Regions from separate parts of the Priestia sp. Y58 genome, predicted to be linked through region 2. Evidence: predicted binding sites of a transcription regulator. Region 2 holds the regulator's gene; each other region holds the start of a gene.
What was found. Region 2 encodes LexA, which represses DNA repair genes until DNA is damaged. Its sites were predicted from a motif close to CGAACATATGTTCG; they were not measured.
Positions count from the first base shown of each region.

Region 1: the regulator LexA is predicted to act here: its motif matches at 9,096-9,109, upstream of MMB68_RS21240 (sigma-70 RNA polymerase sigma factor region 4 domain-containing protein).
Region 3: the regulator LexA is predicted to act here: its motif matches at 6,901-6,914, upstream of MMB68_RS11450 (YolD-like family protein).

Region 1 covers NZ_JAKWFL010000008.1:11,745-22,788, reverse strand. Annotated here, with positions in the region: gene MMB68_RS21285 (MFS transporter) at 1-1,177, shown strand, start outside; gene MMB68_RS21280 (extracellular catalytic domain type 1 short-chain-length polyhydroxyalkanoate depolymerase) at 1,651-2,619, shown strand; gene MMB68_RS21275 (aspartyl-phosphate phosphatase Spo0E family protein) at 2,756-2,911, opposite strand; gene MMB68_RS21270 (hypothetical protein) at 3,238-3,684, shown strand; gene MMB68_RS21265 (hypothetical protein) at 3,756-3,896, opposite strand; gene MMB68_RS21260 (NADP-dependent glyceraldehyde-3-phosphate dehydrogenase) at 4,412-5,863, shown strand; gene MMB68_RS21255 (hypothetical protein) at 5,970-6,266, opposite strand; gene MMB68_RS21250 (hypothetical protein) at 6,758-7,267, shown strand; gene fsa (fructose-6-phosphate aldolase) at 7,328-7,996, shown strand; gene MMB68_RS21240 (sigma-70 RNA polymerase sigma factor region 4 domain-containing protein) at 8,059-8,952, opposite strand; gene MMB68_RS21235 (DinB family protein) at 9,256-9,780, shown strand; gene MMB68_RS21230 (aldose epimerase family protein) at 9,970-11,025, shown strand.
Region 2 covers NZ_JAKWFL010000001.1:299,540-310,583, reverse strand. Annotated here, with positions in the region: gene MMB68_RS01720 (APC family permease) at 1-437, shown strand, start outside; gene MMB68_RS01715 (cation diffusion facilitator family transporter) at 547-1,524, shown strand; gene MMB68_RS01710 (glycosyltransferase family 2 protein) at 1,563-2,540, opposite strand; gene MMB68_RS01705 (GtrA family protein) at 2,537-2,929, opposite strand; gene MMB68_RS01700 (ArnT family glycosyltransferase) at 2,950-4,455, opposite strand; gene MMB68_RS01695 (hypothetical protein) at 4,739-4,939, shown strand; gene MMB68_RS01690 (magnesium transporter CorA family protein) at 5,007-6,452, opposite strand; gene lexA (transcriptional repressor LexA) at 6,664-7,281, opposite strand; gene yneA (cell division suppressor protein YneA) at 7,428-7,757, shown strand; gene MMB68_RS01675 (YneB family resolvase-like protein) at 7,811-8,479, shown strand; gene MMB68_RS01670 (DUF896 domain-containing protein) at 8,549-8,779, shown strand; gene tkt (transketolase) at 8,947-10,953, shown strand.
Region 3 covers NZ_JAKWFL010000003.1:272,898-283,941, reverse strand. Annotated here, with positions in the region: gene MMB68_RS11480 (YusW family protein) at 146-631, opposite strand; gene MMB68_RS11475 (aspartate kinase) at 748-2,130, opposite strand; gene MMB68_RS11470 (PTS fructose transporter subunit IIABC) at 2,328-4,196, opposite strand; gene pfkB (1-phosphofructokinase) at 4,209-5,123, opposite strand; gene MMB68_RS11460 (DeoR/GlpR family DNA-binding transcription regulator) at 5,120-5,872, opposite strand; gene MMB68_RS11455 (hypothetical protein) at 6,254-6,394, opposite strand; gene MMB68_RS11450 (YolD-like family protein) at 6,517-6,870, opposite strand; gene MMB68_RS11445 (YitT family protein) at 7,119-7,958, shown strand; gene MMB68_RS11440 (ABC transporter permease) at 7,990-8,724, opposite strand; gene MMB68_RS11435 (ABC transporter permease) at 8,725-9,432, opposite strand; gene MMB68_RS11430 (ABC transporter ATP-binding protein) at 9,407-10,342, opposite strand; gene MMB68_RS11425 (HAMP domain-containing sensor histidine kinase) at 10,428-11,044, opposite strand, start outside.

The sequences.
Region 1 (11,044 bases), on a different contig from region 2:
CACAGCGGCAATCTTTGCTGTCGGTTTCTTAATGCGTCCAATCGGTAGTTTATTAATGGGACGCTACGCGGATCGATATGGTCGTCGGGCTGCGCTTACCTTATCTATTACCATTATGGCGAGCGGTTCTTTTATTATCGCTTGTACTCCTAACTATGGCACCATAGGATTATTATCTCCTATTATTCTAGTACTAGCGCGTTTGCTGCAAGGAATCTCCTTAGGAGGAGAATACGGAACGTCTGCAACTTACCTTTCTGAAATGGCAAGCAGCGGGCGAAGAGGATTTTATTCAAGCTTTCAGTATGTGACGCTTGTTGCTGGTCAGCTGGTGGCATTAGGTGTTCAAATTATTCTGCAAAACGTTCTTAGTGAAGCAGATATGATTTCATGGGGCTGGCGTATTCCTTTTGTTATTGGAGCAATCGGCGCGCTAAGCGTTTTATGGCTGCGCCGTACAATGGATGAGTCAGAACAGTTTTCTAAAATGGACTCTGAAAGCCGTGAAAATGCAGGGACAATTAAAGCACTGATGAAGCATCCTAAAGCGGTGTTGACCGTTATTGGCTTAACATTAGGAGGAACAGTTGCGTTTTATACGTATACAACGTATCTGCAAAAATTTATGGTAAACAGTGTAGGACTAGATAAAGGGGTAGTAAGCTGGATTAACTTCTGTGCGCTGCTTGTATTTGTTGTCATTCAGCCAATAGCAGGTATGCTATCAGATAAAATTGGACGCAGACCTCTGTTAATGAGCTTTGGTATTTTGGGAACATTGCTGACTGTACCGCTGTTTCTTTTTATGAAACAAGCACATAACCCAGTCATGGCCTTTTTATTAATGACAGTTGGACTTATCATTGTAACAGGTTATACATCGATTAACGCAATTGTAAAAGCTGAGCTTTTTCCAACAGAGATTCGAGCTCTTGGTGTAGGATTACCGTACGGACTTACAGTCGCCGTATTTGGAGGGACAGCAGAATTTATCGCCCTATGGCTAAAAAGTATTGGCCATGAATCAATTTTCTTTTTCTATGTAGCAGGGTGTATTGCCATCAGCTTTCTTGTTTATTGGCGTATGGGAGAGTCCTCTAAAGATTCATACATAGAATCTGAGCTCAAGAAAGAGGACAAAGGAGACAATGTACCGCCAAATAATATCAGTTTTTAATTTTGGTTAAATAAATAATCGTTTGATAACATAAAAAAGGACGGGCTTTTATAGCCAGTCCTTTTCTAGTATTCCGCGCGTATACATGTATTAAACGTACTAAGTGACTGTTCTTGCTATAGAATTCTTTTTTCTATAGTTTTGCATTATGAATTTGTACACTATTTAGTGATAATAAGCCCTCGTATAATCTCATTCCAGTAATGTTTAAAACTAGGCTTTGCTTTCGTCATTTTGAACACTCCTTTTTAAAATTTTTTGATTGGCTAGTCGTTATACTAAGTTTAATAAAATTAACTAAAGTTGTTATCCAACGCAGAGCGTAACTTACTATATGAATTTGTACGACTAAAGAATGAAGAAAAAAATAATTAGAGGCATTATAAAAAGATCACCTACATAATAAAAGGATTATGTTGTGATATAACGAAATAGAGAATATATACATCAGAAATAGAGAGAGGGTAAACTTCGTGAATACTTTATATTCCTTTTTTACGAACCCAGTTTTAATTGCTTCTACGTTTTTAATAGAATTACAGAGCGTGTTCTTTCAACCTATTTGGAAAGAGTATAATTATGATGATTATTTTACCTACAAGGTGTATGTTCCAAGTACATATACTGGGTTAAGTAAAGTACCATTAGTCGTTATGCTTCATGGATGTCAACAAGATGCAGATGATTTTGCGGCGGGTACAGAGATGAATAAACTAGCGGAAGAAAAAGGTTTTATTGTTCTCTATCCTCAAATGAATTACTTTGCTAATTCCAACGGGTGCTGGAATTGGTTTTATGAGTATAACCAGTTTCGCGGTAATGGAGAGCCGGACATAATAAAAGATATGATGGATCACATAACCGCTAAATATGCGATTGATTCTACTAATATATACCTTGCTGGTATGTCAGCTGGAGGCTTTATGGCAAATGTGATGGCTATTGCTTATCCTGATATATTCAAAGCGGTAGGCATTCATTCAGCAGGCAGTAATGCGTATGCTGTAGACCTCATCACAGCTGGAGAAGTTATGCTATATGGATCTCTAAATCCTGAACTTGACGGTGATGAAGCTTATAAGAAAATGGGACCTTATGCACGGCCTGTTCCCATCATTACGTTTCATGGTCAATCAGATACCACAGTTAATCCAATTAATGCGTCTACATTAATGCAGCAGTGGATCTATACATACAAATATTTTGATATCGATCTGCATGAAAATGCTGTTTCTTATACTCCAAAGGACAACGAAAATCACTATAGCTACATAATGTCTGACTACGTCGATGCAGAAAATAAAATCTGGATGAAAAAAATTATGGTAGAGGGGATGGGGCATGCATGGTCTGGAGGAAATGATAATGGCTCGGATACTGATTCAAAAGGTCCTAATGCCTCACAAATGATGTGGGATTTTTTTGAAGCACAGAATGATTAGATAGAGTATGAACGAGCGATCAAGATGTACTACTAAATAACATCAGCTTTCATTTTTTTGGGAACAAATAGTTATCTACCAACAGCAAAAAAGGATCTTATTAAAAGATCCTTTTTCTGTTATCAACGAACATTTTTCAACAAGTAGCTTCAAACCGATTTAACAATACATCTAGATCCTGACTGATTTTAATCGTATTACTACTTGTAAACCCTTCTTCTAGGGCAATCATCATCATCATTTTTCGTATAAATTCTATCTTTATCAGCAGTAGTCTACATTTGAAACACATTAAGTTTCCTCCACTTGCCACGTCATTTTAAAGGCTTAAATTATTGAATTTTTTATGTAAAAACGCTTCAAATCTAAAAATATAACCTAAAAAATATAGTAACAAATAGATAGTGTCGAAGTCTGTCGTATTTTGAATTCAGATATTTTTACTTAAAAAGAATTAACTCTTAACCGTTTTGCTGGAATCCGTGCACTGTCTTGATCATGATTGTTCCACCGGTTGTAAATAACTCTAGGAGTAATAGAGCTCATCCTATTTTTAGGATATAGGCATAATACCACTACATTTAGGCATGTTAACATAAGAAAGGAGAATTTACTAATATGCCCAATGTCATTAGAATTCTTCAATTGCTTCTTCCATGGATTTCCCTTGTTTTTATGCCAAAAAAATCAATTAGGACCTATTTTCCCGCTTCTCTTTTTGCCTCATCGTTAGTAATTGGAATGTGTTCATTAGCTATTCCTTACAAGTGGTGGAGTGTAAAAGGAGGGTGGAAAGGGAAAATTTTAAACGATAGCAGTTTTATTTTTGGTCCCTTTTTGGTCGGGACACTGTGGATCTTTCATTTTACGTTTGGCCGCTTCAAACGATTTTTTCTGGTTAATTTACTTATGGATTCACTATTTGCTTTTCCGCTAAGTTACTTGTATCAAAAGTTGGACTTATTTAAGTTAGTCAACTTTAAACCAAAACATATCTTTTTTTCATTTATTGGTTTCTGTTTAACTATTTATGGCTATCAGGCACTGACAAATAAAGATAAATGATAGGTGAGGGCCGTTTCTAATCGCTATAGACTTTGTAAAAAGTGCAACAAAAAAGCGTCTGTTAAGACGCTTTATATATAATACATATACTGCTCTTCTTTATTGACATTTGTTGTTTCATGGATTATTTCTTCCGGGATATTGGACGTCCGGTTAGTAAAAAGCATAAACAACGCAATAATTGATGCCACAAAACCTAAAGTAACAATCACAATAAATCCCTCCCTTTAGAATATATATTCTACTTTCATCTTCATTTTCCTATATTTATTTTATACCCTTATTTTATTTTCTCAACACATAGAACAAAAAGAGTAGTACATCTCTTAAATATCTTCCTAGAAATAAATATAATCAAGAGAGCTTAAAACTCCCATTTCCCCTAAAAAAATAGGAATCCATAAAATTTTTTCGTATGGGGGGATATAAATTATTAAAATTATTAATCATTGAGATAACTTATTTGTATTGTACGAATGAAAGAAATTTATATATATTAAAAATACAAAATATTCATTAAATTATATGATGCTTTGGTTTTGAGTCGAAAAGAGAAAAGCTGTTGCTTTAAAGGCAGCAAGTTTAAGAAAGTTACAAGCGATATAAAAAGGTATAGAAATGGATACATCTAGAATTCTTTTTTGCTCAGATATTCACAGAGTTTTCATTCGTTAAAAAGACTGAAAATTCAGATAATAAATTTCACTTTTATCAAGGGGGACTTTTTATGACAACAACGGTATTAAATGTATCAACTTATTCTTTTTATCTTAACGGTGAGTGGAAAGAAAGCAAATCAGGGCAGACAATTGATATTGTTTCTCCATATCGTCATGATGTGATTGGAAAAGTGCAGGCTATCACAAAAGATGAAGTCGATGAAGCAGTATATGCCGCACAGAAAGCTCAGAAGGGGTGGGCGGAAACTTCTCTGCAAGACCGTGCCAAATATTTATATAAGTGGGCAGATGAGCTGGTAAAAATGCAGAGTGAAATTGCCGAAATTATTATGAAAGAAGTTGGAAAAAGCTTAAAAGATGCAAGGAATGAAGTCGTGCGCACAGCAGATTTCATTCGTTATACAGTTGAAGAATCCCTTCATATGAACGGAGAAAGTATGAAAGGAGATAGTTTTCCTGGAGGCTCTAAGTCTAAAGTGGCCATTGTTGAACGTGTACCTTTAGGAGTTGTCCTCGCGATTCCTCCATTTAATTATCCGGTAAATCTGTCAGCTGCTAAACTGGCGCCTGCGCTTATTTCAGGAAATGCAGTTATCTTCAAACCCGCAACGCAAGGAGCGATCAGCGGTATTAAGATGATTGAAGCTCTTGATCAAGCAGGTATTCCACAAGGACTTGTAAACGTCGTAACGGGCCGCGGATCTGTAATTGGTGATTACTTGGTTGAACATAAAGGCATTAACATGATTTCGTTTACCGGAGGAACAAATACGGGTACTCAATTAGCTAAAAAGGCAGGTATGATTCCTCTTGTACTAGAACTTGGAGGAAAAGACCCGGGTATTGTATGTGAAGATGCAGATTTACAGGAAGCAGCAAAACATATTATAAGCGGAGCATTTTCTTATTCCGGCCAGCGCTGTACAGCCATTAAACGTGTACTTGTGCATGAAAAAGTGGCAAACAAGCTCGTAAATATTTTGAAAGAAGAAGTACATAAACTATCAGTTGGTTCTCCTGAAGATGGATGTACAATCGTTCCATTAATTGATAGTAAGGCAGCGGACTTTATTCAAATTTTAATTGCAGATGCACTAGGAAAAGGTGCAGCAGTTGTGACTGGAAATAAGCGTGAAGGAAACCTTATCTATCCTACGCTTTTAGATGAGGTGAATGATACTATGCGCGTGGCATGGGAAGAACCATTTGGTCCTGTGTTACCAATTATCCGCGTCGCTTCGGATCAAGAAGCCGTTGATATAGCAAACGAATCAGAATTTGGCTTACAAGCAAGCGTTTTTACAAAAGATATTAATAAAGCTTTCTCAATTGCAAATAAAATTGAAGTCGGCTCCGTTCAAATCAACGGCCGTACAGAACGCGGCCCTGATCATTTTCCTTTTATCGGCGTAAAAGGATCCGGTATGGGCGCTCAAGGTATTCGTAAAAGTATTGAATCCATGACTCGTGAAAAAGTAACGGTATTAAATCTTCAATGATTGAATTCCAAGAGCTCTCCAAATCGAGCCAGTAGAATGTAGAGAATTTCATGGGAAAAAGCCTGTGCTCCAAAAAGCACAGGCTTTTAAACGTCTTATTTACCTATCACTCGATTCCGTCTTTATAGTTCTTATGCCAGTTTTTATCACCTTTATGCTCAATATCTTCAACAGTTTTTTCAAGCTCTGACATAATGAGTGTTTTCACTTGATAAATGGTATCAAAAAAAGCTTTCTCTTCATCCGGATTCGGCTTTATTTTGGCTGCTGCCGAAATATCAACATATCTGCGATGTTCAGTTGTTAATTTATCAAGCGCATCAAAAATATGAGAGGTCAGAACAGCAACTTCCTTATGATTATTAGGCAGTTTTTCTTTTAATGTTTCAATTCTTTTATCCATGTTAAAGTCCCCCTATAACGTGTTGTATTTATGTAACTTTCCCACTAATAAAAATGAAAAACCTTAAATAGCAAAAATTCATGGGAATTAGCACGTGAAACAAAAGTATACTACAGGATATCATGTTAAAGTGAAAAAACGGTGAAACGAATGAGTATATTTTTCCAGAGAGGGTATGTAATAAAAGTCGTTTTTTTGGAAAAGGTAATTACCTTAAGAAGCACTGAAGCACGCAATCAACATAAAAGTTCATCTATTTTTAATGAATAATGACCTTTTTTGACTATTTTTTTAAGTTTTTATGACTTTTTTTGAATGAATTTGATTGTTTTTGATGATTTTTCGAATAATCTGATATATAATGAAAGCGTAAACAGTAAAACATGTCGGTTGGTTAAGAAAAACGTCCACAAAATTGGATTCGTTATTACATAAAATCAGACCTCTGTTTTTTATAAAAATAAATAGAATTTGAGAAAAGGAGAATGATGATGGACATATTGGATGCAAAAGTAGTGAATACAAAGTACGGTTTAGAAACATATCTGGATGTATCAGAAAGCGTAGAAATAAAAGAAATTCATATGCCGAGTTCAGAGAACCAATCTCATAAAATTAAATTTGGAATCAAGTATTTTCTTTTAAGAGAAGGAAAGTATTACGATAGTCAAAAAGGTTATTTTTGGATTTGTATGAATCACGATTTTAGCAGCCTTATGCTGAGTGAAACGGAAACAGAGAGTTTGTTTGCAGTTAAAAGTGAAGAAGAAAGAGAAGCAACAAAAACGCTGTTAGCAGAATGGTTTATCCAAACGAATGCGTACAAAGAAGTCATCAACGAATGTATCCATCAGATTAAAACGGAGAATATTCGTACAGAAGAAGACATTGAAGACCGAGTGGACGCTATACAATTTTTAGAAAAACTAAAGGTATTAACTGCAAAAGAGATTGAAAACGCTTCTATAGAAAACCTATATGTGCTGCAGCAAATTGGCTAGGCTATAGTTCGCGTACGCTGAAATGCAGATTGATGTACAACAATAAGGAGGAATAGTGAGATGAAATTTTTTATTGATACAGCAAACCTTGAGGATATTAAGAAAGCATACAAAGTAGGTGTTCTAGCTGGTGTGACAACCAATCCATCTTTAGTAGCAAAAGAAGGCGTAAGATTTGAAGACCGCATCGAAGAAATCCTTCAAATGGTACCGGAAGTTGAATCCGTTTCCGCTGAGGTAACACCTGACGCACTTTCTGCTGAAGACATGATTGCTCAAGCTGAAGAACTGATTAAAATTAACGACGGAGATAAAAATATTACGATTAAGCTGCCTATGACATTGGCTGGCTTGGAAGCGACGCGCTACCTTGCAAAAAAAGGCGTAAAAACAAATGTAACCCTGATCTTTACAGTAAACCAAGCGCTTTTAGCAGCTCGTGCTGGAGCAACATATGTTTCTCCATTTTTAGGACGTCTTGATGATATTTCAGAAGACGGAGTACAGCTGGTATCTAAAATTGCTGAGTTATTCCGCGTTCAAAACATCGACTCTCAAATTATTGCGGCATCTGTAAGACATCCGGATCATGTAACGCGTGTAGCACTTGCAGGAGCTCATATTGCCACAATTCCATACGCTGTTATTGAGCAATTAGCAAAACATCCGTTAACTGACCAAGGAATGGAAAAATTTGCAGCAGATTGGGAAAAAGCAGTTAAAGCTTAACAAAAGGCCATATCAATAAAAAAGCTTGGAATAAGCATAGCTTATTCCAAGCTTTTTATCGTTTAACTCGCTAGTTTCTTTTTACGCAAACGCTCTAAGCGTCGCTGCACGCTATTTCTTGAACGCCCGAGCAGCTGCCCAATTTCTCGCTGATTGCGCTTTTCCTGATAAAACATACGCCACAATCTCGCATCTTCTTCTGCTGTCCACTTTTTATGCTCGTATTTAGGTCGCTTTACATAGTCTAGTTTTCTTTGTTCATTCACCCACGCTGGTTCTGGAATAAGCGTATTTTTAGGTATCTTAAAAAAGTTAAGGCACGATTTACTTTGTTCAGCCCACTTCCAAAAAGATTGAATGTCAATTCCCATAAATTTTCTGGTCTTGGCGATGATCATTTTATACGGTAGATTCTCTTTATGAATCCACTTGTAAATTGTATGAACATCTACTTCAAGGCAGGCTGCTAGTTCACACGCTGTAATGTGTCCTACGTGCGCTTTGGCTCCATACACTTCTAAACGGTTCAACCTCGATTCTAGCGCTTGCACACTTCGCTGTAATTTAGCTGATATATGTGAAAGTGGTTTTACTCCGTAATACTTTAGCAAATATTCGTCTTCTTGTACCGTCCATCTTCGCATCGATGTTTTTCGAGTTAACCCCAAGACTTTTATGCGCGTAGCAATAGAAGAAGGACTTCTGCCTAAGGAATGTGCCATTTCACGGTTATTCATGATATCAATGTTCTCCTGCAAAAACGCATCTTGTTCAAGCGTCCATTTTTTACGTAAAGCTGTATCCGAAGCACGAAGATTTAATCGAGTAAGTCGTTTATTAACCGATTCCTTGCTTCTATGTAAATGCTTACCCATCTCTTGAAGCATCATAGCACCATAATGTTGGATAAGAAATCTATCTTCTTCTTTTGTCCATCGCTTTTGATTTTTACTCACTGTTGTCTCACTCCAATTCACACGAAAAGCTCAAGATGAAAAAGTTGCTAGCAAATCTATTTTACGAATGAGCAGTGCCTATTCAGACTGATACTCACTGCGTTTTAGCCTATATATATTTTATCATATTTCTAGAGAAAAACCAAACATGTGTTCTTATTTTGTTTTAAGTCATCATAAAAGGAATTAGAAAAATAGTTGGCTCCTTTAATAGAAGCGAATTATGGTAAAATTGACTATAATCTCTAAAGAATTTACATAACTGACAGCTCAGCATCATTACGTTGAGAAAGGGGAATTGATATGAATTTTAATTTAAAAGAAGCGTTTGAAATACTTGAGCATACGCCACAAACGCTTGAAAAACTTTTGTCTGGTCTATCTCCAGGGTGGCTGCAATGCAATGAAGGAGAAGGAACCTGGAATACCCCCGAAGTCATAGAACATTTAATAGAAGCAGAAAAAAACAATTGGATACCAAGGCTAGAATTTATCCTTCAAAAAGGAAAAGAGGGAGCTTTTCCTCCGTTTGACCGCTATGCCCATTTAAACAAGGAATCTGCTAGTTCTATTGAAGAGAAGATTCTTGAATTCAAAAAGATAAGAATACAAAATTTACATCAACTAAAGCTGCTAGTTAAGCACGAAAAACATCTGGAAGTGAGAGGAGAACACCCGGAGTTTGGGGAAGTGAAAGTCAGAGAGCTGCTCTCGACTTGGGTTGCTCATGATTTAACCCATATTGCGCAAATTGTTCGAGTAATGGCAGAACGATATAGAGAAGATGTAGGACCTTGGGAAGAATACTTAGGAATACTAAAGAAATAGCAATGACACACAGTGGCCAGCCTTTATCATTCAAGCTTGAATTAAGAAATGTACACGATTACAATAAAATGAGAATAATGAAGATTCAGGAAGGATTGCAGAGGGAACTATATGAACATATCCGATGTTTATAACATGTAGGGTCCGTTAAGCAATTTACGAATAAAAAGAGGATTGGACTGATTAAAAGTGAAAGTGAACTCAGAGAAATTTGGCGAACTAAACAATCAAGCTGTACATGCTTATACCTTATTAAATGATGAAGGGCTTAAAATCACCTGCCTTGACTATGGATGTGTGATATCAAATATTGAAATGCCGGATTCTGAAGGGAAGATTGAAAGTGTTGTATTGGGATTTGATTCAATAGAAGAATACCAAAAGTATTCTCCTTATTTCGGAGCTGTGGTCGGACGCGTAGCAGGGCGTATAGGTGGAGCATCGTTTGAGCTTAATAATGAAACCTATCGTCTAGAGAAAAATGAAGGAAACAACCATTTGCATGGCGGATCAGAAGGATTTAGTCACAAAATATGGAATGCCAAAACAATTGATGCAAGTGATCACGTAGGTGTTGAATTTACATATGTAAGTAAAGACGGAGAAGAAGGGTATCCCGGCAACCTTGAAGTGAAAGTTACGTATACATTAACGAATAAAAATGAGTTCCATATTTCTTATGAAGGAACAACAGATCAAGACACTCTTATCAATCTAACAAATCATACGTATTTCAATTTAAGCGGAAATCTAAAAGAAACGGTCTTGGATCATGTTTTGAAGATGAAAAGTAACGAATTCTTAGAGTTGAATGATGATCTTTTACCTACTGGAGAAACGCTAAATGTCACAGGTACCCCATTTGATTTTAAAGAAGGACATAGTCTCAAGGAAGGTGTGGAATCCACACATCCGCAAAACATATTAGTGGGTAAAGGGTACGATCATCCATTTCTTTTAGAAGCAGAAGCTGAAAATCAGATGTCATTATTTGATCCTGCAAGCGGCCGCAAAATAGAAGTCAAAACGGATCAGCCTTCAGTTGTTCTCTATACGGGAAATCATCTAGACGAAGAATTCGAAATTAGAGGAGTTCACTCAGAGAAATACCTCGGTGTTTGCCTAGAAACACAAGGTTTACCGGACGCTATTCATCATCAGCATTTTCCTTCTTGTGTATTAAAGCCAGGTGAGAAGTATGAAGCATATACTCACTATACATTTATAACTGATCGCAGCCTGTAACAAAACGGGATGACAAAAA
Region 2 (11,044 bases):
AGCAAGGAGAAAAGATTGGAAAGCTTGAAGGAAGTGTAGTCATTGTTCCTGTAGCAGGAATGACAAAGGTAGTAGAAAATTCATTAAATTATGCACGAACGATTGGTGATACCGTTATTGCAGTGCATGTGGCCTTTGATCGAGAAAGCGAAAAGAAAATGGAAGAGAAGTGGGAGAAGTGGCAGCCTGATATTCGTATTGTTACGTTTCATTCTCAATACCGCAGCTTAGTGCGGCCGCTGTTTCGATTCATCGATATGGCTGAGGAAAAAGCGCGAGAAAATAACATGGCCATTACGGTCGTTATTCCGCAATTCATTACGAAAAAAAGTTGGCAAAATATTCTTCACAATCAGTCCAGTCTGCTGTTAAAAGCACATTTGCTTTACCGCAAAAATGTAATTGTTACAACTGTACCGTACCGTTTTAAAAAATAATGAAACATGACTAAAAACCTCCAACTTGTATGTTGGAGGTTTTTAATTTTTAAATTCACATACACTAACCGTAATCGAATCTCATCAAAGGTGCAAACGGAGGGATTACATGAGTGAATTAATTAAATTGTTGCGAAAAGGAAATAAATCGGCCATGATGGCCGCTATAGTGAATACCATTATTTCCATTATTAAAGGAATTGCTTTCGCCTTAACAGGGAATGTAGCGATGTTTGCTGAAACGATGCACAGCTTAGGAGATGCAGCTAATCAGTTTTTTGTTTTTATAGGTTCGGCATTAAGTAAAAAAGCCCCGACCAAACGATTTCCAAACGGTTTCGGCCGATTGGTTAATCTTGTTCTATTAGGAGCGGTTCTTGTAGTAGGGATTATGGCGTTTGAAACGATTAAAGAAGGATATCACCACATTCTTCATCCGACGAAGTCTTCAGGCTTTATTTTAAATATTGCAGTACTTGGCATCTCGGTATTGCTTGAGATGTTTGTCTTATTTAAGGCAATGAAAGAAATTTTGCACGATGTCGGAATGAATACCGCACAGGTCAATGTTTTTACCCAAAGCTTTGTTCATTTAAAGAAAGCAAAGCCAGCAACCAAGCTGGTCTTTATGGAAGATCTGGTAGCTACTGGAGGAGGCGTATTGGCATTAATCGCTGTTTTCATTTCACGGTTTACACCTTTTCACCAAGCTGAAGGAATTGCTTCTATTTTAATTGGGCTTATGATGTTTTTTGTAGTAGGACGAGTATTTTTAGACAACGCTGCGGGAGCCCTTGGTGAAGCAGATAAAGAAATGGAAATAAAAATTGGCGCGATTGTCATGCAAGATGTGCAAGTGCGTGATATTCAAACATTAATGGTGATGAAAGAAGGAGAAGAGCTTCACGTTGAATTAAAAGTAGAAATTGATCCTTCTTTAACAGTGGCCGAAGCTGATGATATTAAAGATCGTCTGGAAAATCGTATTTTACAGGAAAAAGGAGTAACGGATGTCATTATTGAATTTGATGAAGATGATGGAATTCCGGACTGGGAGCCAAGTGATTTACAGCTTCAAAAAGAATAAAAACAAGGAAGAAAACAGTTGTTTTCTTCCTTGTTTTTTTAGCTATATACTTTTTCACGGACGTTTGGAGAATCTGTTGAAGCTTTTGAGAAGTTAATGGTTTCACGTACAACGTAAATAGGTCTATTTTTACTTTCGTCGTAAATTCTTGCGATGTATTGTCCGACTAGACCTAATCCAAGTAGCTGAATGCCGCTAAAGAAGGTGATAGCTACCATAATGGAAGTCCAGCCAGGCTGAATGTTTTTACCTATCAGCCAAACAACAATCGAATAACTTAAAACTAAAAGTGATACAAAAACCGATATTAAGCCAATAACCATTACTAAACGCAAAGGCTTCGTTGAAAACCCAATAATTCCATCTGAAGCAAACTTGATCATCTTTTTTAAAGGATATTTTGTTTCACCAGCAAAGCGTTCATCGCGCTCATATTCTACATATGTTTGCCTGAAGCCAATCCAAGACATCATTCCTCGTACAAAACGATTACGTTCAGTCATTTTTTTGAATACATCCGCTACTTTTCGGTCGATAATACGAAAATCTCCCGTGTCTTTAGGGATTTCGATATCGGACATATAATTTAAAAAGCGATAAAAATACTTAGCCGTGGCTAATTTAAAAAAGGTCTCTCCGCTTCGTTTCTTGCGCTTTGCATATACAATTTCATAGCCTTGCTGCCATTTAGCAATTAATTCGGGAATCATTTCAGGCGGATCTTGTAAGTCCGCATCAATAATAACGATAGCATCACCTTGAGCATAATCAATGCCTGCTGTTACGGCAGTTTGGTGCCCAAAATTACGAGCAAAATCAATAACTTTCACATTAGAATCCATAGCCGCTACGTCTTTCAAGATTTCAATTGTTCGGTCGGTGCTGCCGTCATTGACGAAAATGAATTCATAGTTAATGTGGTTTTTATGCATGACGGAAAGCAAGCGATTGTAGCATTCATTGGCTACTTCTTCTTCAAAATACATAGGTACCACAATTGAAATTAGTTCTCTCATGCTTTACCTCCTATCGAGTGATGGTTTGTGTGCTTAAACGTCCATATTTTATTAAGGAAAAAATTGATAAACATTCCTATACAAGTAGACAACAGTTGTCCAATTATTGGATTAGCAGGTGTATAGTGTACAAGAAGGAATAAGCAGCTTGTATTAATTGCTAAAGTAATAAGGTTTACGATGAAAAATTGAGCTAGCATCCATTTATGTACAGTTGCTTGAAACACCCACGATTTGTTCCAATAGTAGCTGTTTATGACGCCAATAAAATAAGATAGTACGTTAGCCAATATATAATTCATATCAAAATGAATGAGTGCTAAGTAACTGATAATAGTGAGCAGGGTATTCATTATACCTACAAATCCGAATTTCAGGAATTTTATCACGGTTGCATAATCCCTTCCATTTAATTTATCTCTTCATATTTTGTCTGGGGCTTATTTTTAGTAAATCGTGCTATTAAATAGGATAGAATCACTGAAATACCAAACCCTTCGAGCAGCATAAAACTTGGAAAAATAAAGAATCGATAGCGAGTTTGAATTTCAATAAGCAAGTGAATAAGAACGTATCCTATGATTAGTAATAAAAACAGTGTATACGGATATTTATCCTGCTTCTTCAGGAATAAACATATAAGTCCAATAATGGAAAGAATAGTAGTTGAAACATAAATAATTCTTTCATAACTTTGAGCAGCACTAATTAATTTTTCTTTATTAAAAGGTACATCTTCTTGAGGAGTTAATGAAATGCTCCAAAATGTAGATGCATCCGTTCCTCCCCACATATTTAGGAATTTAATGTGAAAGAGATCTAAAAGCTGCTCTTTATCTGCTACCCGCTCTTTAATTACCTTTTTTTCTGCTTCAGCTCGTTTTTCTCCAATTGGCATACCCATAAAACGACTAGCATCCTCTGAAGAATAAGAACCGCTTGTTTCGTAATTAAAGCCAATGACGAATTTCCATAAAGGATCTCTGTTACTTAAAGGATATTTAGAAATACCGCTAGCAACAAAAGAATAGTTGATCAGCGCATTTGCAATAAAAAAAGTAGCCAGTATGCCTACGAGGTTTTTTCCTATTTGTTTTCGGCGAACTTTTAACTCAGCAGCATCCTTCGTTTTAATGTAAGGTTGAAGAATTTGCAAGATGAAATAAATGAAAACAGCAACGATAATAATGGGTCCTAGAGGGCGCATTAAATTTCCTAACGACAATAGAAGGCCAATATAAAGCCAGCTAAACTTGCTATGAGCAAATCTTTTTATAATAAGGTAAAAAGCTGCATAAAATAAAAAAGTAGCCAAATGCTGGTTAGTTAACACTGAGCTATAGAGAATGTTCGGAATGTAGAACGCGTATAGAAAAGCTGCCATTCTCCCAGCAAGTTCGTTAAATACTTTCGCGCCAATTAAATAAATAAAAATAACGGTTCCAGTGGAATAAAAAATATTTAACAATTTTAATATAAAAATATTATCTCCAAAACAGCGAATAATAACAGATTCATAGAATGAAAAGCCTAGCTGATATACCCATGTAGTGAAATAAACGCTTTGGTTAAATTCATAATTTCCTTTTGCGATATTACGCGCGGCATCTAGCATGACAAGAAAGTCAGATTTTACAGGCGTTTGAACAGAAAGCATCCATGCTAGTCGAATACCTAAGGTCAAAACGATCAGTGAAATAAAAAAAACAGTTTTGTTCATGTATCTACTTGCAATAGCTATTAGAAAAATGACAAGGAAAGTGATAAATATTCCTTCAATGATAAATGAATTACTTAAAGCCAAGCCTTTTAATTCCAATGAATTTGTCATCGCACTGTAACTGCCCCATAGAGACCATGTGAGAATAATGACACATAAAAGAATCAGGCTTTTGGATAAAAATGAGTTAAGCATATTACCTCCTGCAAATTATTTCAAAGATAAGGTACAAAATTCCTACCCTATGATACCATATTTTATTATTTTGTATATATTTTTCTTATAGAGTATAATGTTAGATTGTTCTGATATTACAACAGCGGCACAACGTTTGATAAAAGGTTCAGCGGAGTAGGCAGTGATTTAGTAATAGATAAAAGAGGTTGGGAAAAAAGAATTTTAGTCGAAGTGAAAAACGAACCATTGATCAACATGTTTGATTAGTGGTTCGTTTTTTTATGGTAAACGTAGGTTTTATTTGTTTAGTTCTTTCCAGCAGTTGATTGGAGGGCAAGACGAAGACTCCTGCGGGAAAAGCGGAACAGGTGAGACCCCGCAGGAGCGTAAGCGACGAGGAGGCTCACCGGCCGCCCGCGGAAAGCGAAGTCTTGCACGGAAATCAACCGCGGTGTCACAAGCAATCCCTGCTAGCTTATTTATTCCATTTGTTCTCCTTTAGACTCGCTTGATTTAGTTATGTCTCAATCTCTTCTTTTTTATCATGTGTTTTCTGATGCGAACAGCTTTTATGTTTTAAATCGATCTTTTAATAAATTCCATAGGGAACTCACTCCGAGACTAATGCTGATCAGAATTCCTGATAGAGCTACTATTAAAGCGATATATTCAAAGATAGAAAACTGCTTCATACTATCCCAATTGATGTTTCCCTTTAGTTTGCTAATAACTAAATTCATTCCGTAAATACCGGAAAGAACCGTATAAATCGTTAAAATCAATAATAAGTAATTGTGACGTTTGGCTGCGATTTTCTCTTGATTTTGGTACAAAGTACCAAGGGTTTCTTTGACTTCTTGATAAAGAGAATTGATGTGGAAGATTTTTTTAAAGAGCTCAGAAAACTCTTGACCTTCTGTGCGAGAGCTAATTTCTAAAAATAAATATTTACCTGAAAATACGGTAATAGAGCGGATTAGTCGTTCAATGCCCTCTGAATTTTTATGAAACGTGAGCTGAGAATACTCATAAGATAGTTTTAGCAACACGATTTTATAGAAAAAATGTAAAAATAAATTATAGTAATGCTGGCCAAATAGATGATTCATCAAAAGCTGATCCGTTTTAGAGTCTGCCGATTTAGAAATACATGAAAACACATGGTCTGTTATGACGTAATAAGTTTCAGGAGCCCACCTTTCATACACATGTTTAGTATTATACGTTTTAATATACTCATGATTGTGTGCAGAAATAAACGCTTTCCCGTCAGGCGTATAGCTATTTAGCTGCCCAGTACGAAATAAAGTTGTGGAATTAATCTCTTGCTCTTTATTTACCGTTACATAACTTAACACAAACATCCGTTCATCGATAAAATAAGGAAGGCTCCCAACGTGCTGTTCACGCGTGGCTTCTTTCTTGATGTGTTCGTTCAAAAATGGCGCAAGCTGTGAAAAAATATAATCTTGTACTTTGCTATAGCGATGATGTTCATAGGTAATGGTGGATCCATGCTCTTCAGCAAGCTTCGGTTCTAATACACGAAAATGATTCATGAATTCTAAAATATCATCATAGGTATAATGATCATGGCTCATCTCAGTGCGAATGGTCATGACGCCAATTTCAAAAGGACATAAAAAAACATCCACAGACAGCACGTTGCTAGACACGGTGGTGGAGGAAGTGTGTAACGTAATGGTATGGTCTATTTTTTTGGAAAATCGAAGCAACCCTTCTTTTTCGCACGAGTCAGGGAATAGAATACATTCAATGTAAGGAAGAAAATATTGATCCAGGCTATCATGAGATACGTAATACTGTTCTCCGTAGTATTCTTTTTCTAAATGTTTGTTTTGAATGGAAAAAAACTCGAACAAATTTTCTTTCAGTGCATGAACAAGCTGCTCTTTATTTTTTCGATCAAAAGAAAAAGGAAAAAGAAACATGTTCATTGCTTTGGTAGGTACAATGGTTTGAAATGATTCTGTTTTCCTTGGTGTATTGGTCATAAACTACATCCTTCTTATGGTCGGTTGTATTTCCTTGTAAGAGTCGCGGAAATGCAGATAGAAAGTAAAAAGTGAAACAAGCTTTACAAAAACCGTTCTACCTGCTTGCGATGATTCAACGTATCATTTATAATATGCCAATTTTTTTAGAAAACAAACGTAAAAAAACCAACTAACATCATGATTAGTTGGCTTTACATACAGTGTCTGATTAGTGAATCGTGCGATATACACCAGTTACTTTTCCTAAAATCGTTACGTGGCGAAGAATAATAGGCGCCATCGTTGAATTTTCAGGCTGTAAACGAACGAAATTTTCTTCTTTGAAGAAACGTTTTACCGTTGCTTCGTTATCCTCGGTCATAGCGACCACAATATCTCCATTATTAGCCGTTTGCTGCTGACGTACGATTACCATATCGCCATCTAGAATACCTGCTTCAATCATACTTTCTCCCATAATTTCAAGCATAAATACATGATCATCTGGAGAAACGAATTTATCTGGAAGAGGGAAATATTCTTCCACATTTTCAACGGCTGTTATAGGAAGACCCGCTGTTACTTTACCGATAACAGGAACATTAATGACATTGCTTTTAGGGATGTTTACTTCATCTAGTTGAAGAACTTCGATTGCTCTTGGTTTTGTTGGATCTCTGCGAATTAACCCTTTGCTTTCTAAACGAGCTAAATGCCCGTGTACAGTGGAGCTAGAGGCTAATCCTACCGCTTCCCCAATCTCGCGAACAGAAGGCGGATAACCTTTTAATTTTACTTCGTGCTTAATAAAATCTAGTATGTCTTGTTGACGTTTTGATAGCTTCATATTTTTCACCTCGATTTTAGCTATTCTTTAGGTGAATTATACCACGTGATGTGTCAATATACAAACATAAGTTCGAAGAATTCCATTGACAGAAACAAATGTTCTCAATAAAATAAGAACATATATTCTGATAGGGGGATCATAATATGCAACAATTCTTACATTCTATGAAACATTACGCTATTTTTTTTGCAGTTATCGCTGCACTTACATATGTATTGACGCTGGTTTTAGGAGCGGATAAAGTAGATTTAGACAAATATTCAACGGTTACTATTACAAAAGGAGATACGCTTTGGGACTTGTCCAACAAGTATCATAATCACCATCATTTGACCACCAATGAATTTGTCAAATGGGTTGAAGACGTCAATGATTTAAACTCAGATACTGCCCAGTCTTTATCACCTGGAGATAAATTATATATTCCTGTTTTAAAAAAAGAGTTACATAATCAAGTGGCAATTGAACAGTAGTGTGTAACGGCCGTTCCTGAATATTGTTAGAAGCCGAAAAGGTCGTGATAAAAGTGGACGCCATTATTTATTGCCGTGTCAGTACGGATAAAAAAACCCAAGAAACATCTTTACAGCGCCAGCAAGAAGAATTAAAAAAGCTTGCTGATCTTCACCATCTAGAGGTGAAAAAAGTCGTGATGGAAAAAGCAAGCGGATATGATGTAGACAGAGAGGGTATTTTGGATGTTCTTCATACAATGAAAGAAGAGAAAATATCCGTGCTGCTCATTCAAGACGAAACACGATTAGGCAGAGGAAATGCCCGAATTGCGCTGCTTCATGCTTTTCATAAAGAAAATGCTACCATCTATACGATTAGTCATCAAGGTCAGCTTCAGCTTTCAGAATCTGATTCAATGGTGTTAGATATTATTAGCTTAGTGGAAGAGCATCAGCGGAAATTACATAATGCTAAAATTAAAAGAGGAATGAAAAGAGCCGTAGAAAACGGTTATCGTCCGCAGAAAAATTTAAAAAATCAAGGAGTTAACTCGGGAAGGGAAAAAAAAGAAGCGCCGATTGAAGAAATTGTCCGCCTTCGTCATAACGGCTTAACCTTTGCTGAAATTTCAGTTACGCTAAAAGGTTTTGGTCATAATATTTCAAAAGCGACGGTACATCGCCGCTATCAAGAGTACCAAGAGAGTGCTCAATCTCTTGATAAAACGAAAGAGATTTAGTAAGATGACTACATGTTGCCGGAGCGGTTCGGTAATTTTAATTATTGATTATAAGGAGATAGGTTTTATATGCTATCAAAAGATAAACTTGCTCGTATTAATGCTCTTTCAAAAAAGGCAAAGGCTGAAGGGCTGACAGAATCTGAAGCGAAAGAACAGCAAGAGCTACGTCAGGAATATTTAAAAGTTTTCCGACAATCTATGACAAATCACCTTCACACGATTAAAGTTGTGGACGAAGAAGGTAAAGATGTTACGCCTAAGAAGTTAAAAGAGAGTAAAAAGAAGCGTCTTCACTAAGATGTTCTAGTAAAACTAGAGGGAGTGTTCCCTCTAGTTTTTTGTATATTTTTAATAAGGGGCACAAAAACTGTAAAAGTGGAAATTTTTTTGGTTCAAGTATTGTACAAATAAGCAAATCATTAGTATGATAACATATGTACATAGTTTTGAAAGGAATGAAGAGTATGACACAACGTATTGAAGATCTTTCGATTGCAACAATTCGTACTTTATCAATCGATGCGATTGAAAAAGCAAATTCAGGTCACCCAGGTATGCCAATGGGAGCTGCTCCAATGGCATATACATTGTGGACAAAATTCATGAACATCAATCCAAAGAATCCAAACTGGTTCAACCGTGACCGCTTTGTATTATCAGCAGGACACGGATCGGCACTATTATACAGCTTGCTTCATTTAGCTGGATATGACTTATCAATTGAAGACCTTAAAAACTTCCGTCAATGGGGAAGTAAAACACCAGGTCATCCAGAGTTCGGTCATACAGCAGGTGTTGATGCAACAACTGGTCCACTAGGACAAGGTATTGCAATGGCTGTTGGTAAAGCAATGGCAGAACGTCATTTAGCTGAAACATACAACAAAGAAGGTTTAGAAATTGTAGACCACTTTACGTATGGTATTTGTGGTGACGGAGACTTAATGGAAGGTGTATCTGCTGAAGCAGCTTCATTAGCGGCACACTTAAAATTAGGACGTTTAGTTGTTTTATACGATTCAAATGATATTTCTTTAGACGGAGATTTAGATCGCTCGTTCTCTGAGAACGTAGAAGATCGTTTCAAAGCTTACGGATGGCAAGTAATCCGCGTTGAAGACGGCAATGACTTGACAGCGATTGCAAACGCAATTGAAGAAGCAAAAGGCGATTTAACACGCCCAACGCTAATTGAAGTAAAAACAACAATCGGATTTGGTTCTCCAAACCACGCGGGTACTTCTGGCGTGCACGGTTCTCCATTAGGTTCCGATGAAACAAAATTAACAAAAGAAGCTTATGCATGGACATTTGAAGAAGATTTCTATGTGCCGGAAGAAGTGTATGCTCACTTCAAAGCTACAATTGCTGAAGATGGCCAAAAGAAAGAAAACGAATGGAACGATGTATTTGCACAGTATAAAGAAAAATATCCTGAACTAGGTCGTCAATTTGAACTAGCAGTAGAAGGAAAGTTACCGGAAGGCTGGGAAGAAACGCTTCCAGCATACGAAACGGGTTCAAGCTTAGCTAGCCGTGCTTCTTCTGGAGAAGTATTAAACGCAGTAGCACAAGCTGTACCTCAATTCTTCGGCGGTTCAGCTGACTTAGCTGGCTCAAATAAAACAATGATTAAAGGTTCAGAAGACTTCACTGCAGCTGATTACAGCGGACGTAATATCTGGTTCGGTGTACGTGAATTTGCAATGGGAGCTGCATTAAACGGTATGGCTCTACACGGCGGTGTAAAAGTATTCGGAGGAACATTCTTTGTATTTTCTGATTATCTTCGCCCAGCAATTCGCTTAGCAGCTTTAATGAAGCTTCCTGTAACATATGTATTCACACATGACAGTATCGCAGTTGGAGAAGACGGCCCAACACATGAGCCAATTGAACAATTGCCATCACTTCGTGCAATGCCAGGTCTTTCAGTGGTTCGTCCTGCAGATGCAAATGAAACAGCTGCTGCATGGCGCTTAGCATTAGAGTCAACTGACCGCCCAACGGCGCTTGTATTGACTCGTCAAAACTTGCCAACACTTGAAGGTACAAAAGAAAATGCATACGAAGGCGTGTCTAAAGGCGCGTACGTTGTATCTAAAGCTGGTAAAGACCAAGCGGATGCATTAATACTTGCAACAGGCTCTGAAGTAAGCCTAGCAGTAGAAGCACAAAAAGCATTAGCTGCAGAAGGCATTGATGTATCTGTAGTAAGCATGCCTGCATGGGATCGTTTCGAAGAGCAATCTGCTGAGTACAAAGAAAGTGTTATCCCTAAATCAGTGAAAAAACGTTTAGGTATTGAAATGGCTTCTACACTTGGCTGGGAACGCTATGTTGGAGACGAAGGACAAGTTCTTGGTATTAATCACTTTGGTGCATCTGCTCCTGGTGAAACAATCATGAAAGAATTTGGTTTTACAGTTGAAAATGTAGTAGCAAAAGTGAAAAGCTTGCTTAATGCATAATTCTTTTTCATAAGAAAGAGCAGACTCCTGTGGTCTGCTCTTTTTTTCGACAAAAAAACAAAGGAATTTTTTCATCGATAGACAAGCATTG
Region 3 (11,044 bases), on a different contig from region 2:
TTTTCCTTTTTTTAGACATCAAAAATAAGATTGAGACATACGTTCACCTTACCAATGAAAAAATCCAAACGAGTTGGATTCTTAATGAAGAACCTCGATTCATCGTTCGGATTTTCTTTCAACTAAAATACTTTGCTTTAACGTCTTACTTTTGTTTAAAGTTGTATTCTTTTTCCGTTCCGTTTGAAAAACGAACTTCTAATTCAAACGACTGAAAATCTTTTTTTAGACCAAACGCATCGATTACTTCCTTTTTTACATCTTCATCGGGGGTGCGCTGATCAAAATTTAACTTTTTAAATTTTGAAGATAATTTATTAAAAGCTTTGTCTCCGTTCAAGTGCTCATCGTTAATATTATCATCCACTTTGGCTTCTATCTCATCATTTTCGTTTTCATAGTCGGCTTCATAATCATTATTAAGTCCCTTGTAGTCCACTTCTAAATCAAATTTTGAAAAGTTAAAAGACGTGTTTTCACTTTGATTATCATAGCTCATCGGCGTTCCGCCATTCGTCACGCCTTGTTTATTTTGAGCTTCTCTCGCCGGTGCCGCATCATCATTGTGGCAAGCTGAAAGTACGCTCATACCTATAAGGGAAAAGAATATGAAAAAGGGTCTTTTCTTCACTGTATTTCCTCCTTTGACTTCACTCTTCCTTCCCTTTATGTCCACAAATTTAATTTTTATACGCCTTCACTAGAAAACCCCGCTCTCTAAAAAGAAAGCGGGGTTTTTCGTCTTGTTTATTTTACATTCGAATAAGAAATACTGTACATGCTGTTAAAATACGTATTGTAAAGAGCTTGAACAGCACGGTCTAAAGCGTCTGCTTTCACACCAAACATCATGCTTACCTCAGAAGAACCTTGGTTGATCATTTCAAGATTCACTTCAGCACGAGCAAAAGCTTCTGTAGCTTTTGCAGCAATTCCTACTGTGCTATTCATTCCTTCTCCTACTACCATAACCATAGCAAGATCACGTTCAATAAAGATTTCATCTACTTCAAGTTCTTTTTCAATTCGAGCAAATACACGTTTTTCCACATCTGGCGTAAGCTGATGCTCGCGCATGATGACAGAGATATTATCAATTCCTGAAGGGGTATGTTCGTATGAAATACCTTCATCCTCTAAAATTTCAAGCAATCTTCTACCAAAACCAATTTCACGGTTTAATAAGTATTTGCTCACGTGGATGTTGCAAAAACCTTTGTCCCCAGCAATTCCAACCACCGGCGTATCTCCGTGAGGACGCTCAGCTACAATGAATGTCCCCTTTGCTTCCGGATTATTTGTATTCTTTACACAAACAGGAATGCCTAGTTTATAAACCGGCTCTAGCGCTTCATCATGAAAGACAGAAAAACCTCCATAGGATAGTTCACGCATTTCTCTGTATGTTACTTCTTTCATTTCATGAGGCTTTTCCACAAGTCTTGGATCTACACTATAAATAGCATCTACGTCGGTAAAGTTTTCATACAAATCAGCTTTTACTCCCGCTGCTACAATTGAGCCTGTGATATCTGACCCACCGCGCGAGAAAGTAACCATGTTCCCTTCTTCAGAGTAGCCAAAGAATCCTGGAATCACCAAAATGCCTGAACGCTCTCTTAGCTGCGGTAATTTTTCATAAGACAGTGGAAGCACTCTTGCTCTTCCGGGTTCATCAGAAACAAAAATACCTGCTTCTTTTGGATTTACATAATGAGCTTCAAAACCTAAATGGTTTAGATAAGCAGCCATTACCTTTGCGTTATTATCTTCTCCACTTGCTTTTAGACAGTCTAATAAGCGAAATGGATCGTTTTTATGTAAATCAATAAGTGATTGTAAATTCGTAATAATGTCAGTAATAATCGTTTCTGGCATAGACAAGTCCACAACGATTTCACGATAGCGATCAATTACTTGCCCAAACTCATCGACGTAATCTTCTCCAAGCTGTATTTTGGCAGAAAGTGCGATTAGCAAATCTGTCATTTTTGTATCTTCTCCGTATCGCTTACCCGGAGCTGATACAACTACCAGCTTTCTCTCTTTATCAGACGTTACAATATGCGCAACCTGTTTAAATTTCTCTGCGCTTGCAACTGAACTCCCGCCAAACTTCGCAACCTTCATGTTTGAGACACTTCCTTACTTTGTTTTTAATATTCGATTATTGTACCATATTTTATCAAGTAGAAAAGCTTATCTATCTAACTTTTCTAAAAATTAAAGGAATACTAACGTAATTGTACTCTCATAAAGAACAAATGTCTACCACAAAAACACAAAAAAAGACTGATTTTACATCGTGTAAAATCAGTCTTTTTTTGTTATTCTGCTTTTGGCTTTTTTAATACACCTACAAGGACCGCTGTTACAATTGCACCAATTAAAATTGCTAGTGCATATAAAAGAGGATTTCCTTGTACAATTCCGATAACGAATACGCCGCCGTGTGGTGCTGGTAAACCGATGTGGAACATCATTGTTAAAGCACCTGCTACTGCAGCACCGATAACCGATGCGGGAATAACACGGCCTGGGTCAGCTGCTGCGAATGGAATCGCACCTTCTGTAATAAATGAAAGACCCATTACATAACACGTTTTACCTGTTTCACGCTCTTGGCGAGTAAATTTGTTTTTGAACAAAGTTGTCGCAATAGCCATACCTAATGGTGGAACCATACCGCCTGCCATAATCGCTGCGTGTGGTGCATAGTTTCCAGCATCAATCATTGCAATACCAAATGTAAAGGCTGCCTTATTAATAGGACCACCCATATCAATAGCCATCATACCACCTAAGATAATACCCAATAATACTAAGTTACCTGTACCAAATCCACTTAACCAGTGCGTTAATCCTTTGTTAATTGCACTAACTGGTTCATTTACAACATAAAGCATAATCAATCCTGAGATAAAAATCCCAAATAGCGGATAGAGAAGAACTGGCTTAATTCCATCAAGCGCTTGCGGTAAACCGCTGAATAATTTCTTTAATCCCACTACTACATAACCCGCTAAGAAACCAGCGATTAAACCACCTAAGAAACCACCTCCACCAGAAGCTGCTAAAAGACCTGCAACCATACCGGGAGCTAAACCAGGACGATCAGCAATACTCATTGCAATGAACCCTGCTAGTACTGGTACTAGTAAGAAGAATGCATTATCTCCGCCAATTGTTTTTAGCGCCGCTGCAAATGCATTGTACGTTGGATCTTTCGGCTCTGCTGAGTGAATGCCAAACATAAATGAAATGGCAATTAAGATCCCGCCCCCTACAACAAACGGAAGCATTGCGGATACACCGCTCATTAGGTGCTTGTAAAACCCTGTACGCTCTGATCCTTTACTTTCTCCGCCTTCTTTGCTGCCACCGCCGCTGTATACAGGAGCGTCTCCTTTTAACGCGCGGTTAATTAATTCTTCCGGCTTGCGAATTCCTTCAGCTACTGGAACTTGAATGACTTTTTTACCTGCAAAACGTTCCATTTCTACTTGCTTGTCAGCTGCAACGATAATAGCGGTAGCGTTTTCAATTTCTTCCTTCGTCAACGCATTTTTAACACCGCTGGAACCGTTTGTTTCAACTTTGAGCGTGACATTCATGTCTTTCGCTTTTGCTTTTAAGCTGTCCGCTGCCATATATGTGTGGGCAATTCCCGTTGGGCAAGCCGTTACAGCAAGCACTAATTGATCTGAAGCTGTATCTACTTCCTCTTCCGGCGCTTCATTTTCAGTTTCTTTATCATCAATTGCTTTGATGACTTCATCAATTGATGATGCTGTTAGCAACGTTTTTCGGAACGATTCGTCCATTAATAACGTAGACAAACGAGATAGTGTTTCTAAGTGAGCATTATTCGCTCCTTCACTCGCTGCAATCATGAAGAATAGGTGTGCAGGCTGTCCGTCTAATGATTCATAATCAATACCTTCTGTTGAGCGTCCAAATGCAATGGCCGGTGTTTTTACCGAGCTTGTTTTTGCATGTGGAATAGCAATGCCTTCCCCAATTCCCGTTGTGCTTTGAGATTCACGGTTTAAAATTGCTTCTTTATAGCCAGCTCGGTCGCTTAAGCGACCAGCTTCATCTAATTTTCCAACTAACTCATCAATAACATCAGCTTTTGACTTGCTTTTTAAATCAAGAATGATTGTATCTTTTTTTAATAGTTCTGTAATTCTCATTCTCGGTTCCCCCTACTCTACCTTTGTGATTGACACTTGTTCACGAAGCGTCTTTACATCTTCTGCTGTACATAATTCAAGTGAGAATGCTGTGGCACTTCCTGAAGCAACTCCTGTTTGAAAGGCTTCTAATAAATCCCCTTGTTTTACATAAGAAGCAATAAATCCAGCTACAAGTGAATCTCCAGCTCCAACAGAATTTTTTACTGTTCCTTTAGGGACTGTGGCACTGTAGACACCGCTTTCGTTAATAAGAAGTGCTCCATCTCCTGCCATGGATACAACGACGTTTTGCGCTCCTTGTTCCACGAGTTTTTTACCGTATACCAGCGCATCTTCTGCACTGTTTACTTCTACATCAAACAATTCTGCAAGTTCATGATGATTTGGTTTGATAAAAAACGGCTTGTGAGACACGACGTCTAGCAAAGTTTTTCCACTTGCATCTACTACTACTTTTACTCCGTTCGCCGCTGCTAGTTCAGTTAACGTTTCATACACAGAACTTGGAAGCGTTTTCGGTATACTCCCTGCTAATACGAAGATATCGCCTTCAGTCATTTGCTTCACTTGAGTCAATAAAGACTGAAGCGCTTCGTCTGTAATAGCAGGTCCTTGACCGTTAATTTCTGTTTCTTTTTCTGTTTTCAACTTTACGTTAATGCGCGTATCTCCCTCAACTCTTGTAAAAGCTGTTTCGATATTCTCCGCTTTTAAGTAGTCTTCGATATAAGTTCCTGTAAAGCCGGCTACAAAACCGAGGGCCTTATTATCAACACCTAATCGCTTTAAAACGCGAGAGACGTTAATGCCTTTTCCTCCTGGAAACTTGGCTTCATTCGTTGTGCGGTTAAGCCCGCCTTCTTCGAATGCTGAAACATGTACTACGTAATCAACGGATGGGTTCAACGTACATGTATAAATCATGATTTCACAACCTTTATGTCTGTTTTGTTTGCATACTGTATAAGTACATCGCTAGGTACGTCATTTGTTATAATTTTTGCTTCATGTAAATCGGCTATTTTCGCAAAACTTGTTTCAAAAAATTTAGTGGAATCTGATAAAATATAAGATTCTCTAGACAGCTTCATTGCCGTTTGCTTGATCAATGCTTCTTCTGGATCAGGAGTTGTATATCCGTATTGATGATGAATCCCATTCGCTCCCATAAAACATTTATCAAAACGATACTGTTCAAGACTTAAAAGGGCTCCATTGCCAATTAAAGCGCCCGTTTTATGTTTAACCGATCCTCCAATTAAATAGAGGGTGATACCTTGTTCTAGCATCGGGTTTAAATGCATTAAACCATTTGTCACGACAACTACATCTTTTTGCTTTAAAAAAGGAATCATTTCATACGTTGTAGTTCCTGCATCTAAAAAAATACAGTCACCTTCATTTATAATGGAAGCCGCATACTCTGCAATGTTTCGTTTATCTTGAACATTTTTAGCAGATTTTTCGATAACGCTCAGTTCGATTCGTTTACTGCGAATAAGCGAAGCGCCACCGTGAACACGTTTGAGCATTTGCTCTTCTTCTAGTTGACTCAAGTCTCTTCTAATTGTGGATTCCGAAGCGCCTGTAACTTCGATAAACTCTTGCACTTTTACAAGTTCTTTCTCTTTTAAAAGTTTTAAGATTAGTTGATGTCTCTCCGGCGTTAACATGTTCTAGCTCCTTTTTCAAAAAAGCGTTTTCATTTATTTCATGTACTTACTTTATCACGGTTTACATTCAAAATCAATCATAAAAAATCAAAAACATTCATTTTTTTAATTACAAAATAAAGTTTTTTGAACAAACAATTAGATTTGCATTTGGTTTAATAATAGTTAATATAAAAGGAAATATGCTGGTAATTCAAGAATTTGTCTACTTTTCTCATTATATGTAAAGGTTTTCTTGCAACTAATTAGCTATGACTGTTTTTGACTATTTCTTGACCGGTTGAATTTTTCTGACTGAATCGAGTATAGCTTGTCCTGACTTCATAAAAGCCTACACACTAAAAAAGTTGTCCACCTTTTTGGACAACTCGAAGTGACCCATCATTTAAATAAAAACAGAAGCATATATAATATGGAAGCAAGGGCAGAAGAAATAGCTAAACTTGAGATAAAACGAACGAGTCTTTTCTTAATGAACTGCGTTAATTCGATTTCTCTTACTTGAGTTTTTTCATTTTGCATACAATAATCCCTTCTTTAATTAAGATTTCCTAGTAGCTAGAAGTTACTACTCGCAGAATATGCTTTTATGTATTGTATGCATGCGTTAAAAAAAAGATACAAAACGAACAAAAAAGCTACTCTTAGCTAGAGTAGCTTTCGTCTTTCCATACATTTGCTTCAATTACTGCATCCGCTCGAATCGAATATGTATAACAAGGGCCTGTGACCATCAGCGTATTCGACTGCAGCGAGACTTTATCAATCGTCACTCGTTCATACCTTTGAATATGTCCTGCTTCATAGACGTGAAGCGTTACTGGATGATGCTCCGAGTAACTGTTCATAATGACATTTTCAATATGCTCAATCTTTTCTTTTTTCAACCCTAAGGACTGCTTATGTGCCTCGGGACTGTACATTTTCTTCATTTTCTCTAAATGCTCGGGCATTACTAACTTCGCATACTGTTTTAATTCATCTTGATACACGTTCATTCTCCCCCTTGACTCTTGCTTCTATTTTACCGAACGAACATTCTCATTGCAAAACTTTTTAATCAAAATAAAAGCAAACAATTTATTTTTTCATACTCCATAAAAACTGTCAAAAGATTTTATGTTGATAGCAGAAATTGATTTTTTAAAAAATAATAATATCCCATCTTTAATTCAGCCTCTAGAGTTGGTATAATACATTGTCATGACTGTGTTTTCGGAGTTTTTGATGATTGGAGGTAACGTTCATGATTAATAAAATAAAAGAAATTATCCTCATTATTCTAGGAAGCCTCATTTTTGCACTGGCCATTAATTACTTTGCTATTCCAAATGAATTAGCAGAAGGCGGCGTAACCGGTGTAACAATGATTACCTATTATGTACTAGGCTGGTCTCCTGGTATCACAAACTTTATATTAAACGGTTTGCTGGTACTGATCGGATACAAATTGCTTCACAAACGTGTGATTGCTTACACAATTATATGTATTATTTTCACATCTCTATTCCTACATATAACTGAAGGACTGGGAAATCCTCTTGACGATACGCTACTGGGGGCTATTTTTGCTGGTATTTTTGCTGGTGTAGGACTCGGACTTGTGTTTAGAGGCGGCGGAACTTCCGGAGGCTCTGCAGTTATTGCCCGCTTAGCTAATCAATATTTAGACTGGAATATTAGCAAAACGATGCTGGCAATTGATTTATTAGTTGTAGCAAGCGCTTATTTTGTCATCGGTGGAGAAAAGACGATGTATACGGTTATTTCTCTTTACATCGGAACGAAGGTGCTGGATTATATCATTGAAGGTCTCAACCCTCGCAAAGCAATCACTATTATTTCACACCGTTCAGCTGAAGTAGCCGAACAAGTCAATAAAAAGATGCAGCGCGGCGTTACTGTCTTTTCTGCTCATGGAAGCTATACAAAAGAAGCAAAAGACGTATTGTACGTAGTTGTGAACAAACAAGAACTGCTAGAATTAAAGCGTATTATTCATAAAGTCGACGAACAAGCTTTTGTGGTCGTACACGATGTACGCGACGTCTTTGGAGTAGGTTTTACCATTCCAAAAGCCAGTTGAAAACCCGCTATAAAAAAGCGGGTTTTTTCTATTATATATGTTTGCGCTGAAAATACAGCAAACCTGCTGCTCCAAAAAGCAGAAAGCTGCTTATAACAACCACTAAGAAATTCTGTGTAGTCAGCATCAACCCCCATGATGCTTTTCCGGTTACACCTAACATTCCATACATCGGCTGAGTCCATGGGTACCAGGGGCCAAATCGTTCAGAGTTAGCAACGAATAAATTCGGTAGTGTTAAAATGACGTTGACTGTCAAAGATGCTCCAAAGCTAGAACATGCCATCGACACAGCTAGCATAAACGCAAGAATGGGCAACACCGCAACCCATCCGCCTAGCATATTTCCAGCTATCATCTTTAACGGCACAGCGCTCGGATAGTCTTTTAACATGCTAACTCCTAATAAAACAACAAATACAAGCACTTGAAGAATTCCCATGAAAGCTGCTGCTGTAATCAATTTTGCTCCGTATACCGATGTCCTTGTCACAGGAAGAGATAATAATTGCTTCCACCCTCCCGCTTCGTGTTCATACCGACAGATGAAGGATGTTACTAACCCGCCAATTAACGGATAAAACAGCAATCCGTGAACATTGGCAATCAAGGCATCTGCCATTGCCCATTTCATTCTCCCGCTTGGCATTGCCTGATCACCTACAAAAAGGATAATAGCGATTAGAATAGGACTCACAAAAAGGTACGTCCAGGCTTTTGTTTTAAACAATTTAAACCATTCTATCTTACATAATTGCAAAAACATTTAGGCCACATCCTTTTTGATAAAGTGCAAGGCGCCTGCAGCATATAAGAAAATACCGATAATTACACCTGCTATCATGTACATATTTCGATAGTCAGAAAACGCTAGCATTGGCCATTGCCAGAAAAACCAGCTTGGTAATTCTCTCATACCACTCATCGTCACACTCATCACAATACCTAGTGCAAGAGAGCGGCCTTGATTTTTAAAAAGCATAGATAACCATATTTGAATAGCTACAAATGGAATGGCAGAAAAAAAAGGATAAAAGGTATACACAAAGAGATTTTTCCAAGAAGACGGAAAACCAAATCCTAACCACCATCCTAACCCAATTATACCGATTAATAGAACAGCAGAAGCGATAAGTAGCATAAACATAACTACTACAAATTTTGCTGTATAAACACTCAGTCTGCTCACAGGTAAGCTCAGCAGCTGCTTCCATGAGCTTCTATGATATTCAATATGCGCTACATTTGAAGCAAGAATCGTTCCTCCCAGTAAAAAAGCTATTGGAAGCGTGATGTTTAGTTCATGCAAAAGACCTTCCCACACATTCGGATTTTGCTGAATTAAATATTCATATCGAACGCTATAATCAACTAGCGTTAAGCCAATTACACCCGCTGGACCTAAAAATAGTAAAAACCAGAGCCATTTTCTTTTTAACTTTATACACTCAGCCTGCAGTATTTTTGTGAACATATCTATTCTCCTCGCTCGTCAGCTTTAAAAAGATATCTTCTAATGATTTCGATTTTTCTTCAACTCGGTAGATTGAGACATTTTCTTGCACAAGCTGATAAACAAGATGTGCCACTTGCTCATGATCAATATAATCTAAAAGAAGACTATGTTTGTCGATAGTAGGTACAAACCCGTTTGCTAATAGTATTGTTTTAGCCTTTTCTATCTCTCCCGTTGTAAATGCCACTTGATGCTTAGCTTTTTTGCGAAGCGATTCAATCGATCCATTAAATAGCATCTTTCCTTTTGTAATAATACCTACTTGAGTCGCTAAATGGTCAATTTCATAGAGTAAATGACTTGAAATCAATACGGTAACTCCGTTTTCCCCTGGCATTTCTTTAATTAACGAACGAATTTCTTGAATTCCTGCAGGATCCAGTCCGTTGGTTGGTTCGTCTAAGATTAATAAACGAGGATTTCCGAGGAGTGCAGAAGCAATACCAAGCCGCTGTTTCATCCCAAGAGAAAAGCCTTTGACTGGACGATTTGCTTCTTTTGTTAATTTTACAATATTTAGTACTTCATCCACTCTGTTTTTAGATACACCTAGTATTTTACGAAGTACCTCTAGATTTTCTCTTGCAGTTAAATGCGCATAATAGGAAGGGCTCTCTACAAGTGAACCTATCTTTTTTAAGGCTTGAATATGCTGCCTGTGATTTTTTATTCTTTCTCCGAACAGCTCAATTTCCCCGCTCGTTGGCTTCATTAGCCCGAGCAGCATTCGGATCGTTGTCGTCTTCCCTGCTCCATTAGGTCCTAAAAACCCGTAGATTTCTCCTTCTTTAATGGATAAATTCACTTCATTTACAGCTTCTGCTCCTTTAAATACTTTTATCAGCTGAGTCGTTTTAACAATTTCCACTTTTATCACCTCTCCTTTACTATAAACAGCTAAAGTTAAGAGGACGGAAAAGAAAGGTTAAAATTTGTTTAAAAAAGCGAGTGAATTAATCACTCGCTTTGTACACAATTTGAATATCCGTTCCATGTTTTGTAGAATGAATTGACCACGTTAACCCCATTTCTTTAATCATCGCATCCACAATCGCTAGACCTACACCGTTTTGCTTCGTATGGCTATTCTTTTTAAAGCCTGACCCTTTATCAGAAATGGTAAGAGAAGATAAATCATGCTCTTGAACAAGACGAAAGCCAATAAAGTTACCTTCTTTGGCATGACGAATGACATTTTGACATAAATTATCTATTATTCTTTCTAACCACTGAACATCTCCGCGCCAATATATGGACTGAGAAGACAGTTGAATATCCACTTCCATATTCTCTTCTTCAAATAGTGGATACCATTGCGCAATGCTTTTTCTAAGAAATCGAGCCATATCAACTTCCTCTTCCCGATATGGATATTTTCCATTTAACAGCAGCGTATAGGAAAATAAATTATCTATTAAATCACTAACAAATTCTACTTTTGTATCAATTACCTCAAGAGATTGTTGAACGTTCAAGGCCATTTCTTCGTTTTTCAGCTGATAAATATGCGTTCGAACAGTCGTGAGCGGTGTTCGTAAGTCATGCGATAGACTCATAATTAAGTCTTGCC